DNA from 4 places in the Providencia sp. R33 genome. Region 4 is predicted to be linked to each of the others. Evidence: predicted binding sites of a transcription regulator. Region 4 holds the regulator's gene; each other region holds the start of a gene.
What was found. The regulator CRP, encoded in region 4, controls carbon source genes, mostly activating them, when cyclic AMP is high. The targets are predictions, from matches to a motif close to ATGTGANNNNNNTCACAT.
Positions count from the first base shown of each region.

Region 1: udp (uridine phosphorylase) is a predicted target of CRP. The motif match lies at 1,898-1,915, and genes of this name have one in related genera.
Region 2: msrB (peptide-methionine (R)-S-oxide reductase MsrB) is a predicted target of CRP. The motif match lies at 2,709-2,726, and genes of this name have one in related genera.
Region 3: J6836_RS11575 (CidA/LrgA family protein) is a predicted target of CRP. The motif match lies at 1,649-1,666, and genes of this name have one in related genera.

Region 1 covers NZ_CP072453.1:4,315,604-4,318,990, forward strand. Annotated here, with positions in the region: gene metE (5-methyltetrahydropteroyltriglutamate--homocysteine S-methyltransferase) at 1-1,147, shown strand, start outside; gene J6836_RS20065 (YidB family protein) at 1,204-1,593, opposite strand; gene udp (uridine phosphorylase) at 2,042-2,800, shown strand; gene J6836_RS20075 (tyrosine-protein phosphatase) at 3,076-3,387, shown strand, end outside.
Region 2 covers NZ_CP072453.1:1,307,669-1,311,055, reverse strand. Annotated here, with positions in the region: gene ansA (asparaginase) at 1-1,008, shown strand, start outside; gene pncA (bifunctional nicotinamidase/pyrazinamidase) at 1,020-1,646, shown strand; gene J6836_RS06110 (YeaC family protein) at 1,741-1,995, opposite strand; gene msrB (peptide-methionine (R)-S-oxide reductase MsrB) at 2,165-2,578, opposite strand; gene gapA (glyceraldehyde-3-phosphate dehydrogenase) at 2,934-3,387, shown strand, end outside.
Region 3 covers NZ_CP072453.1:2,459,063-2,462,449, reverse strand. Annotated here, with positions in the region: gene cdd (cytidine deaminase) at 1-231, opposite strand, end outside; gene J6836_RS11580 (CidB/LrgB family autolysis modulator) at 435-1,130, opposite strand; gene J6836_RS11575 (CidA/LrgA family protein) at 1,130-1,597, opposite strand; gene J6836_RS11570 (threonine aldolase family protein) at 1,909-2,937, shown strand; gene J6836_RS11565 (MFS transporter) at 2,942-3,387, shown strand, end outside.
Region 4 covers NZ_CP072453.1:4,082,852-4,086,238, forward strand. Annotated here, with positions in the region: gene J6836_RS19140 (hypothetical protein) at 1-959, opposite strand, end outside; gene crp (cAMP-activated global transcriptional regulator CRP) at 1,151-1,783, opposite strand; gene J6836_RS19150 (OsmC family protein) at 2,140-2,541, shown strand; gene J6836_RS19155 (phosphoribulokinase) at 2,632-3,387, opposite strand, start outside.

The DNA of each region.
Region 1 (3,387 bases), 230 kb from region 4:
CGCACCAATTCGTGATCGTAAAACATCAACTCGAGTGAATAATGTCACGGTTGCACAACGTTTAGCGGCAATTCGTGAGGGGGATACAGAACGTGCTATCCCATATCCTCAACGTGCACAGCTTCAGCGTGAGCGTTTCAACTTACCATTATGGCCAACGACCACGATCGGTTCTTTCCCTCAAACCAGTGAAATCAGGACGTTACGGTTAGATTTCAAAAAAGGTAATGTGGATAAAAATAATTACCGTACAAATATTAGCGAGCACATCAAACAGGCGATTAAAGAACAAGAAATTTTGGATATCGACGTTCTGGTGCACGGTGAAGCTGAACGTAACGACATGGTCGAGTATTTCGGTGAACAATTTGATGGTTATGTGTTTACACAAAATGGCTGGGTACAAAGCTATGGCTCGCGTTGTGTGAAGCCCCCAGTGATTATTGGCGATATTAGCCGTCCAGAGGCCATTACCGTTGAATGGGCGAAATATGCACAATCACTAACGGAAAAACCTGTCAAAGGCATGTTAACGGGCCCTGTCACTATCTTGTGTTGGTCATTCCCACGTGAAGATGTCAGCCGTGAAACCATCGCAAAACAAATTGCGCTTGCGCTGCGTGATGAAGTGGATGATTTACAAAAAGCAGGCATTGGTATTATTCAGATTGATGAGCCAGCGTTACGTGAAGGCTTGCCACTGCGTAGAGACGAGTGGACGGCATACTTAACATGGGCTGTTGATGCTTTTAAACTGAGCGCCGCGATTGCTGAAAATGACACGCAAATTCATACCCATATGTGTTATTGCGAATTCAATGACATCATGGATTCGATTGCCGCGCTAGATGCAGATGTGATTACCATTGAAACATCACGTTCAGATATGGATTTATTGGATGCATTTGAAAATTTTGATTATCCAAATGAAATTGGACCAGGTGTGTACGACATTCACTCACCGAATGTGCCGAATGTAGAATGGATTGTCGCATTACTCAGAAAAGCAGCAAAACGTGTTCCTGTTGAGCGTTTATGGGTCAACCCAGATTGTGGATTAAAAACCCGTGGTTGGACGGAAACTCGCCAAGCCTTAGCTAATATGGTTGAAGCTGCGAAACTGCTAAGAAATGAGCATACATCTTAAATACGGGATAAAAGGCAGGGTTTCCTGCCTTTTGGAATGTGCCGGTGGTTAACGCATTAACCAAATAATTTTGACTTCAACAGGTTCATGCCAATAGAAGCAAGGTCAAGGCTCTCAGGTAGCTCGCCATTTGGTGTTGCACTGTCAACCAGTTGAGGCAGGTATTTTGCCACTAAATCTGAGGTTGATTGTGTATCTAAGCCTACAGATTGCGCGAGCTCTTGAATATTAACGTTACCAAAAACTTGCATTAATTGGCTTCCATCAATCGGTAAATTTGCCCCTTCGCTAATCCACGAAGTAATAATGCCACCTAAGCCTTGCTCGTTAAATTTATCAACGACACCAGACAGACCACCTTGGTTTTCAATCCACTTAATAACGGATTGAAACTGTTGCATTTTATCGCCTGCAACCATGCCTAACATTTGATCTAATAGCCCCATTTTTGACTCCTAGGTAACATGCCAATTGATGCTCTCATTCATAGTATGGAGCATTATTCGAAAAATTGTAGGTCGCTATTTTGATCAATTTATTTTTCAGGTCAATGAAAATGAGCCATTGTCGATAACTAAATGTATAAAAACATAATTTAATGTTTTGAATGAAAGCTATTAACCCAAAAATTATAAGGTAACTTATCAGTAAGAAGGCAGGCGAAGTTCTCTCTAATACATTTTCGATAATCGCGTACATTCATCTATACTGATTGCATCTTAGCCCGATTTTGGCTGTAAGGTGTTTTTTATGTGACATTAATCACATTTTATTGAAAATAAAATGATGATGCTTTCATTAAAAGAGACACTCATCACTAAATTGACCTGCACTTATCGCTATATTAATAGCAGCTAAACAATTCAATGATGCCATTGTGTAAAGGAGTTTGATATGTCTGACGTTTTCCACTTAGGTTTAAAGAAAAGTGACTTACAGGGTGCAACCGTCGCGATTGTTCCTGGGGATCCTAACCGTGTTGAAAAAATTGCACGTCTGATGGATAACCCTGTGCATCTTGCGTCATTGCGTGAATATACCTCTTGGCGTGGTGAGCTTGATGGTAAAGCTGTCATTGTTTGCTCAACGGGTATTGGTGGTCCATCTACCTCTATTGCAGTCGAAGAGTTGGCACAATTAGGGATCCGTACTTTCCTACGTATTGGTACAACAGGTGCAATCCAAGAAGATATCAATGTGGGGGATGTATTAGTCACTACAGGTGCAGTACGTTTAGATGGTGCGAGCCAGCATTTTGCACCACTTGAATACCCAGCCGTGGCTGATTTTGATTGTACTAATGCATTATTTGCTGCGGCAAAAGATGCGGGAGCAACCGTCCATGTGGGTGTAACAGCCTCTTCAGATACCTTCTACCCAGGTCAAGAGCGTTATGATACCTATACTGGCCGTGTTATGCGCCATTTCAGAGGCTCAATGAAAGAGTGGCAAGATATGGGCGTCATGAATTATGAAATGGAATCAGCAACGTTACTGACCATGTGCTCAAGCAGTAAAGGTCTACGTGCAGGTATGGTTGCAGGGGTCATTGTTAACCGTACACAACAAGAAATCCCAAATGAAACATTACTGAAGAAAACAGAAGGTAATGTGCTAAGTATTGTTGTTGAAGCGGCACGTCGCTTACTGTAGTCAATGATTTACTGGCTCGCCTATTTAAAAATTCACTCGGTTGTGGAAAGACAATAGGCGGGCTTAGTTTTGCTCCTAAGTTATTCACTCTAGATATAACCCCGACAAATTTTTAACAATTTGTAATGAATTTCCAGAAAATATCCTGATCCTCTTATGCGTTAGATCTGTTATTGTCATAAAAACAATTATCAATATTATGTGCCCTTTAATCGTTTGGGTTGCATCTTTTTTATTCGCAACTTGAACGTGTGCTGTGGGCAAAAGGAATAATTATGTCAACAACACCTTATCTTCACCCCTCCGTCCTTCCACTCAAAGGTGGCATTAATTTTCGCGATTTAGGCGGGAAAAAGCTATCAAATGGCAATAAAATCAAACCTGGTGTGCTGTTTCGTTCAGGAGCATTAGACCGTTTAACTCAAGATGATGAAACTGTTTTACAATCACAAAATCTTTTTCAAATCATTGATTATCGTGACGAAGTTGAAATTATTGCTAAGCCTGATGTCGTATGGCAAGGGGCGCATTATGTTCATGCTCCAGCAAATCCATTAGCGAAAGAAGTCACCGCAAACTTAGATAAA
Region 2 (3,387 bases), 2.0 Mb from region 4:
TCTATTTATGTCGTCTATACGGGCGGTACCATTGGCATGCGCCACTCACCACAAGGTTACATCCCAGTTTCTGGCCATTTACAAGCGCAATTGGCTCAAATGCCTGAATTTCACCGCCCAGAAATGCCTGAATTCACTATCCGTGAGCACCAACCGTTAATTGACTCTTCTGATATCACACCTGAAGATTGGCAACTCATAGCCGATGATATTCGCTTAAACTATGCGCTATATGATGGTTTTGTTATTTTACATGGCACAGACACCATGGCGTTCACGGCCTCTGCACTTTCTTTTATGTTTGAGAACTTAAAGAAACCGATTATCGTGACAGGGTCACAAATACCACTGGAAGCGTTACGTTCTGATGGGCAAACTAACCTATTGAATGCATTGTATTTAGCTGCGAATTACCCGATTAATGAGGTCGGGCTATTTTTCAATAATAAATTGTACCGAGGTAATCGCACAGTCAAAGCTCACGCAGACGGTTTCGATGCCTTTAGCTCGCCAAACTGCTCGCCGTTGATGGAAGCCGGCATTCATATTCGCGCTTTCAATGCTTGCCCTGCACCTATTGGTGTGGGTGAATTCAAAACTCACCGCATTACCCCTCAACCTATTGGCGTTGTCACACTCTACCCAGGTTTATCGATTGAGATTGTCCGTAATATTCTTCAGCAGCCCGTCAAAGCATTAATTCTGCGTTCTTATGGTGTTGGGAATGCCCCGCAGCAGCCTGAATTACTGCGTATTCTACGTGAAGCTACAAATCGTGGGATTATTGTCGTCAACCTAACACAGTGCATCTCAGGACGTGTAAATATGGAAGGCTACGCCACAGGGCATGCTCTCGCGGAATCAGGGGTAATTAGCGGTTATGACATGACTTTTGAAGCGGCGTTGAGTAAATTACATTACTTACTAAGTCAAAATTACACACCTGCGCTGATCCGCGAATTAATGCAAAATAATTTACGCGGTGAATTGAGCTACGCTGATGAATAACTGAGGAAATGATGAAAACGGCCTTATTGCTAGTCGATTTACAAAATGATTTCTGTACAGGCGGCTCGCTCGCCGTGAATGAAAGTGAACACGTTATAGACGTGGCCAATAAAGCAGTCACGGTTTGCCAACAAAAAGACATCACCGTCATTGCGAGTCAAGATTGGCACCCTGCGGAGCATTTAAGCTTTGCTGAAAATTCAGGTACACAAGTTGGCGATATTGGTGAACTTAATGGATTGCCGCAAGTATGGTGGCCTGTACATTGTGTTCAAGGCGGAAAAGGTGCAGATTTTCATCCCCGATTAAATACACAAGCTATCCAGGAAACGTTTACCAAAGGCGAAGACCCGCAAGTTGATAGCTATAGTGCTTTCTTTGATAACGACAAAGTGAGTCAAACACGCTTACATGCATGGCTACAAACTCAAGAGATCAATCACTTAATTATTATGGGGATTGCGACCGATTATTGCGTTAAATTTACGGTGCTTGATGCCTTAAATTTGGGCTACAGCGTCGATGTGTTAGTGGATGGCTGTCGTGGTGTTAATTTAACCGCTAATGACAGCCAGAATGCGTTAATCGAAATGGAACAGCAAGGTGCAAAACTTATCACCTTAGATGATATTGCCTAATCGAGCATTCACCTCGGCGATGTTTTCTCCTGTTCAACCTTCCGTGAGAAAACATTGCCATTTCAAATACCATTGAAAATAATACCGTTTTAAATCACTCGTTATTTTGCGGTTTGAGTGTAGCTAACATTTCCCCTTGGAACATCGTTTTGAGCTCTTGCTTGCTCTTCATGGTGATCTCACCGTTTGTCCCTACCGTCATATGCTCCGGATTATGGTTGTTGCGTGATTGCCACAGCATCACCATCTGCAAGCTATGTTCTTTTTGCTCCGCGGTTAAAGGAACCCCATCAGGCCATTTACCTAGCTCAACGGCAGTAACGAGGCGCTCATAAATCTCTGGGGTCATCACTGCAAGTAATTGCTCAATATATTTTGGGTCAACTTCTACGCTCACGGCACCGCTCCTTCGAAAATGTAAACTGACTTTTAGTTAAACTGCTTTTTTATTTTTAGCTGAATCGTTATTGCTCGCGAAGGCTGAACACAAAAAATGGACTTCAGCACCCTTCAGCTGCCTATCCACGGGTCTTCTCACCTGATTCTTCATCCAAAAAGCTTAAGGATGCTGAATTAATACAGTAACGTTGCCCTGTTGGCATAGGGCCATCTGGAAACACATGCCCTAAGTGTGCATCGCAATTTTGACAGCGAACTTCAATGCGGTGCATTCCATGAGAGAAATCTTCAATGTATTTGATGGCATGATCATTCACTGCTTCATAGAAGCTCGGCCACCCACAACCTGCATCAAATTTGGTCTCAGACATAAATAAAGGTGTACCACAGCACAGGCATTCATACACACCCTCTTTACGGTTATGCAATAATTGACCACTGAATGGCGGTTCAGTGCCTGCTTGCTGTGTAACATAGCGCTGCATCTCATTTAAATCTGAAATATCAACGTGTTGTTTATCTTTATGTGACATGACTTACCCACGTATTTAAATAGTTTGTTTGGTTGATGACTATCATACTGCATTTTTTAGCAACAAAAAATTAACAACAATATTTATAAAACTATTCTAAACTAAGAAGCATCTTACTTTCCGTTTTGATTTGTGAAGCGTATCACATATATCACTGATAGATGGTTTCATTATGCCGTACAATCCCGATAATACGTGCGGCTGTATTTGCCGCTGAAATGGCTGACAAATAAGCAGTTAGTGGTATCAGAATTGATTTTTTTCAATAATTGACACGATTCCGCTTGACGGCTGGCAAGGTTTTGGTAACTTTAACTACAACTTAATTCACGAATAAATAGCTGGTGGAAATACTATGACTATCAAAGTAGGTATTAATGGTTTTGGTCGTATTGGCCGTATCGTTTTCCGTGCTGCACAAGAGCGTTCTGATATCGAAATCGTTGCTATCAACGACCTGCTCGATGCAGAATACATGGCTTACATGCTGAAATACGATTCAACTCACGGTCGTTTCAACGGTACTGTTGAAGTTAAAGATGGTCACCTAGTTGTAAACGGTAAAAAAATCCGTGTTACTGCAGAAAAAGATCCTGCAAACCTGAAATGGAACGAAGTCGGTGTTGACGTAGTTGCTGAAGCGACAGGTATCTTCCTGACTGATGAAACTGCACGTAAACACATCCAAGCAGGCGCGAAAAAAGTTGTTCTGACTGGTCCTTCTAAAGATGACACCCCAATGTTCGTTATGGGCGTTAACCACAAAGCTTACGCAGGTCAAGAAATCGTTTCTAACGCATCTTGCACAA
Region 3 (3,387 bases), 1.6 Mb from region 4:
AGCGATTGCACCAACGTGGAAATGGGAGATTGGTGTAACGGCATAGGCCGCTGCAAAAGGGAGTAGTGAGAATGCTAATTCTGAGTCGCTAACACCGCTTTGCGCTTTAATGTGTTGTACTTGCTCAGCCGTTAGCATTCCGGCGAAATCGGATTTATCAATGATAGGTCTAAGTACAGACTGTAGCTTCTCTGGAAGCTCGGCCCAAGCGGCCTTAAATCTTGAATGCATGAGTTACCCTCCCTATTTAATTGCTTTCATTCTATTCAATAAAGCACATAATGAAATGTGATTTAAATCACTAATTCAAATGAAACATATGAAACAAATTCTTTAATTGAGAGATATATCTCATGTTTTTAGTGTTCAATGATAAGTAAGAGAATATCGTTTTCCCTTACTCATCATATTAACGGGGTGTGTAACTAATAAGATTAGCTAAAAAGATGCAAAATGACAGGAAATATAAATGGAGCACTTAATGAGGTGATCACCCCACAGGTCATCAATGCGAGTGAACTATAAGCCCCCTCAATGTAATTAACTTCAGCGCAACGTGCGGTACCTAATGCGTGGGAAGCCGTTCCCATCGCAAGCCCGCGAGACGCATGGGTGCGAACACGTAGGGCATCAAATAAACTGTGCCCGAACATTGCGCCTAAAATACCCACAAACAGCACGCAAGCAGCGCTAATTGCGGGGATCCCACCAATTGAATCAGCAACCGCCATCGCTATGGGTGTCGTGACTGATTTCGGCAATACGGAGGCGGCGATATCTGGCGTTGCCCCGAGCCAAAATGCAATCGCCGCACCGCTAAACATCGCGACGATACTACCCGCAAAGCAGATACTAAATAGGGATTTCCATTGGGCACGAATTTGGTGCATTTGCTCGTAAAGAGGGAAAGCTAATGCCACAACGGCAGGTTGCAGTAAATCATTCAGGATTTTACTGCCCGCAAAATAATGCTCATAAGAGGTATTAGTGATAACCAATATGGTAATAAGCACCGCAATGGTAATTAATAATGGGTTTAATATTGGCAGTTTAAATTTTACTGACAGTTTGCGAGCAAGATAAAACACCACAATTGTCAGCGGTAATGACCACCAAATGTGCGTTAACATTATTCGTTCCCCTTAGTTTTATCATTATTAATTACCGAAGAAATTGGCTCTTCAGGGGGAAGGGGAACTTCATCAGGTTTAGCGCCGATGACAGGGCGTTCTTTGTGAATATAGTTGGAACTGATAGCGACTACTATCATGACTATTAAGGTGCTGACCATACAAGAAACCACAATCGGGATCAGTTGCTGGCTCAATAAGTCATAGTAATTCATGATCCCCACACCGATAGGCACAAACAGAATGGTCATATTTTTCAATAAAATACTGCATCCGGGTTGCGCCCAATGAGCAGGGATAATTTGCAGTGCCAGTAGTGCAAACAGAATGAGCATACCGACAATACTGCCGGGAATGGCAAAAGGAAGTAGGGTAGAGATAAGGTTTCCGACAATCAGGCAGAGGTAAAGTATTGCGAAAGCGCGCAAATACTGCCATCCCGTTATCAGCACCTGTTTAAATGACATGAGATCCGTCCTGTAGCTTGACATCTATTCATCATACAATTAACTAAAGGAATGTGCTATAGATCACAAGAAAATATCTTAACATTCTGAGATGGAAAACTGAAATACACAGACTGCCAATGTACTCACGAAGGCAAAGTTTTAAGCTAATATCTTTGAGGTATATTATATTAAATATTTATTACGTATATCACAGTTATTATTTTTTATTTTAAAAGTAGTTGAACTATAGTGTTTAACCGATAAATTAAATAAATAATTTAAGAGTGTTTTAGAATAATTCCATGGTCAAGTAATAAACAGGGAAATAAATGGATTATATAGATCTCAGAAGTGATACATTAACTAAATTGTTACCCAATGATTTAAGTAACATAGATTTCTGTAAGATAGGAGATGATTGTTACAATGAAGATGAATATGTTAAAGCGTTAGAATGTTTTGCAGCAACGTTATTTGGAAAAGAATCAGCATTATTTATGCCATCTGGAACAATGAGCAATCAAGTTGGTCTTAGGGTATTAGCAAATCCTGGCGATGAAGTAATTACTGAAACAGGTTATCATGTTTGTTATTTTGAATCTTCTCCAACATCAGCGCTTAGCGGGCTTGTTATTAATAATATTAAAACGAATAATGGAATATTAACGGTTAAAGATATCATTGAAGCTATCAATAATAAATCAAGGTGGTCATATTTATATGCAACTCCTAAGGTCATCTCGATAGAAAGTAGTATTGGAACGTATGGAGGAAGTATATTCCCTATTGAAGAAATTAAGGCATTAAGAAAATTATGTGATGATAGAAGAATTTCATTATATCTTGATGGCGCAAGAGTTTTAAATTCATGTGAGGCACTTAATATTTCACCAGAAAGTTATGTAAAAGACATAGACCTACTCAATGTTTGTCTTTCAAAGGGAATTGGTGCACCCTTTGGTTCAGTGCTTATTGGAAAAGAGCGGGATATCCAAATTGCAAGAAAGCTTAGGAAGTGGTATGGCGGTGCATTACATCAATCTGGCCTAATGGCGTTTATAGCGTTAAAAAAATTAAAAGAGTACAAAGTAAATATAAAAAAAGACCATGAGAATGCCCAGTATTTATCTAAAATATTAGAGCCGTTTTTTGAAATAAGATACCCAGTTGAAACCAATATTATAATGGTAAATAAAAAAAACGCACATGAGTTTGCTTTACAACTTAAGGAGTTTGGTATTTTAGCTACAGCATGGACGAATGAAATTATTAGGTTTGTTACTAGTTCAAATATAAATAAAGATAAATTGGATGAATTAAATAGAGTGTTTAATTCAATGGGGGTGGCTAGAAAATAAAAATATGAAAAATAAAATATTAGCGCCAAGGTTTTTATCTGGTGTTTCGTTTTATAGTTTTTTACCTTTCTACTCTCTTTATTTATTGAACTATAAAGAACTTATAAAAGAAGATATTGCAATTGTATTATTTGTATTCTTATTTGTAAGTAGAGGTTTTTCTTTGCTTTCACACTATATTATTTTTTCTCTAGGCTATAAGATAACATTCATTATGAGATATTTACTAACATCATTAGCGATAGCTATGACCTACCTTTTAAGTAATTTCAGCTCATTTATTATTTTTTCTGCAATTATAGGTGCAGGGTTTTCAATTGCAAATATATGTACTAGTTTGTATTTGGCTGAAAATTCTTTGCATTCAAATAGGATGAAAAATTTTTCTATTTTAAATGTTATCGTTAATATATCTTCAGCATTAGGTGGTGTTTTAGGCGAGTTTTTTTA
Region 4 (3,387 bases):
TTAGAATTTAGACTCTCATTACTATTGAAAATATTTTTTTCAGATGTGATTTTTATGGTTTTTTCTTCATTTTTTTTAAGGGCGCTGAGTTGGTTATTTAATTTATTAATAACTTCATTCATAGTTTCAATGGTAGCGCTAAATGTAGTATCTCTTTTATTAGATGGAGAGGAAATACATTCATTAATTAAATTTTGGGTGGATTTGGTATATTTAAATTTATCACCTAATTTGTTAAAATCTTTACGGGATGATATCTCTTTTTCGAGCTCGTGAATTCTATTTTTTAGGTTCTTAGCTTGATTAAATTGTTCTTTATCCTTACCTGAAAATGATATAGGAGGGTTTTTTTCTTCGTTTACTGTTTCTGCATTTTGTTTGTTAGTTTTTTGTATTTCAGTCATTTCATTTTTATTATAAAACTTAACGCTGTATAAATCTTCCTTTCTAGGGTTAAGTTTGTTTTTAACTACTAAAGCTTGAATCTTCCCTGTTGATTGTACTTTTTCAATCGAATTATAAAAGAATTGTTTTATTTTATTGATACCAAAATCGTTAATTAAAAAATTTTTTCGGTCTATGTTAATTAATTCAGCATTAGAGTTGGTGGTTTTCATAGGTGTATATTCCAGTTTAATTTTTATTGGCGTATTATTTTTTATAGTGATGTTGTTTTTAACGATATTTGATGGGGAAATTAAATCATCTTCATGATAGGTATAAGGTAATAATAGTTTTTCAACAGGTGGTGAATAGGGGAGGCGATTTAGCTCGGGTTGTGCTCTTTCTTGAAACTCACAAGTCAGAGTCGCGAAGTTTATTTTCTTATAATTCTCAGAATTGAATGTCTTAATAATACTTAAATTATCAATGATTGACGGGCTTCGGAAAACAATATTTTTATTACTTGTGTTATTCGATATTCTGGCTAATTTATTGACGTTGACATCTAATTTCACAACAAATAATCTCCTAATAATGGTTAACTCCCATTATCTTAGTTTGATTATTAGTCAGAAAAATATAAAGAAACGACACTCATTAAAAATGATATATAAAACAACCGTATTTTGGGGAAATAGCGTTATACTTAGGATATAACGCTATTCAAAAAGGTGCGCCCCACCAAGGGAGTGAGGCGAAAGGTTAATTATCGTGTACCGTAAACAACAATGGTTTTACCATGCGCGGAGATTAAGTTTTGATCTTCCAGCATTTTCAAAATACGGCCGACAGTTTCACGGGAACAACCAACGATTTGGCCAATTTCCTGACGGGTGATTTTGATTTGCATCCCGTCTGGATGCGTCATGGCATCAGGTTGTTTGGCTAGATTCAGTAACGTTTGTGCAATACGACCTGTCACGTCTAAGAAGGCGAGGTTGCCCACTTTTTCTGACGTGGTTTGTAGGCGGCTTGCCATTTGCGCAGAGAGGCGCATTAAGATATCAGGGTTAACCTGAATCAATTGACGGAATTTTTTGTAAGAAATTTCAGCAACTTCGCAGGCGATTTTTGCTCTAACCCACGCAGTACGTTCTTGCCCTTCTTCAAATAATCCAAGCTCACCAATGAAATCCCCCTGATTCAGGTAGGAGAGGATCATTTCTTTGCCTTCTTCATCTTTGATTAAAACAGCCACTGAACCTTTAACTATGTAGTAAAGGGTTTCTGCTTTCTCACCCTGATGGATCAGTGTGCTCTTGGATGGATACTTATGAATATGGCAGTGTGACAAAAACCATTCAAGAGTAGGGTCTGTTTGTGGCTTGCCGAGAACCATTAGCGTTATCCTCTGTATGTTATTGCAGCCATCCGGAAAAAGCGTACCAGAAAGGCTGGCTTTAAAGTCACTAGCTTAGCATATTAATTTGTCTTATATACCCTAAATAATAGGAAGAGCAACATTGCATCAATCGCTTTTCATGGTTAGGGTAAACAAATTGATATCAACACTATAATATAATCAAATACAACGTTGAGTTTTGATCTTAATCCTATCAACTAAGTATTGTTTGTAGCATATTCAATACAGAAAGTCTTCCCTGTATCGCTTCAGCAGAATAAAGCTGATATAACATTCATTATATCTATGGAACAATGTAGCCTTTAAATCGATTTCATTTCAAGGGGAATAAAATGGAAGCAAGAGTTAAATGGGTAGAAGGACTCTCTTTTTTAGGTGAGTCAGCGTCAGGCCACCAAGTGATGATGGATGGTAACGCAGGCGATAAAGCACCAAGCCCAATGGAGATGGTGTTAATGGCAGCGGGCGGTTGTAGCGCGATTGACGTGGTATCCATCTTACAAAAAGGTCGTAATGACATTACCGACTGTGAAGTGAAATTAACCTCCGAGCGTCGCGAAGAAGCGCCACGCTATTTCGTTAAAATTCATTTGCATTTTATTGTAACAGGGAATGAATTAACGGATAAAGCCGTTGAACGTGCGGTTCAACTTTCGGCTGAAAAATATTGTTCGGTCGCGTTGATGTTAGAAAAAACTGTGGAAGTGACCCACAGCTTTGAAATAAGAAATTAAAAATAAATTTAATTATTATTAATATATTTGAATTGAAAGATGCTTATCTTAATTAATGGTAAGCATCTTGTTTAATAATCAAAAAGCAATTTAGCTATGTTTTTGACTAATTAGTTTTTCAACTATTGGTGTCATAATTAATTCCATCGCTAAGCCTAATTTCCCTCCAGGTACCACAATAGTATTCATCGCAGAGATAAAAGAGCCTGATATCATTGATAGCAGGTAGGGAAAATCGATCTGTTCAAGCCCACGAAAGCGAATAACGATAAAGCTTTCATCTTGTGAAGGAATGGCTTTCGCTGAAAATGGGTTTGAGGTATCCACAGTCGGTACGCGTTGGAAGTTAATATGAGTACGGGAAAATTGTGGTGTAATGTAGTTAATGTAGTCACCCATCGAACGTACCACTGAATCCATTACCGCTTCTCGGGAGTGCCCGCGCTCCGTAGTGTCTCTGATGAGCTTTTGTATCCACTCTAAGTTCACGATAGGCACAACACCGACAAGTAAATCAACATGTTGCGCGACATTGTGCTCAGGTGTCACTATCCCACCGTGTAAGCCCTCATAGAACAGCACATCCGTTTTTTCGGGTAACGATTCCCAAGGGGTGAATGTACCTGGTTGTAAACCATAAGGAACTGCTTCGTCATAGGTATGTAGGTATTTTCGTGATTTCCCACAGCCCGTTTTGGCGTAATCCACCAGTGTTTGCTCAAGTAGCGCAAAGTCATTGGCTTCTGGGCCAAAATAACTAATATGGCGGCCTTGTTCTCTGGCTTTGCGGATCGCCATATCCATTTCAGGGCGAGTATAACGATGGAAGCTGTCACCTTCTAGCGT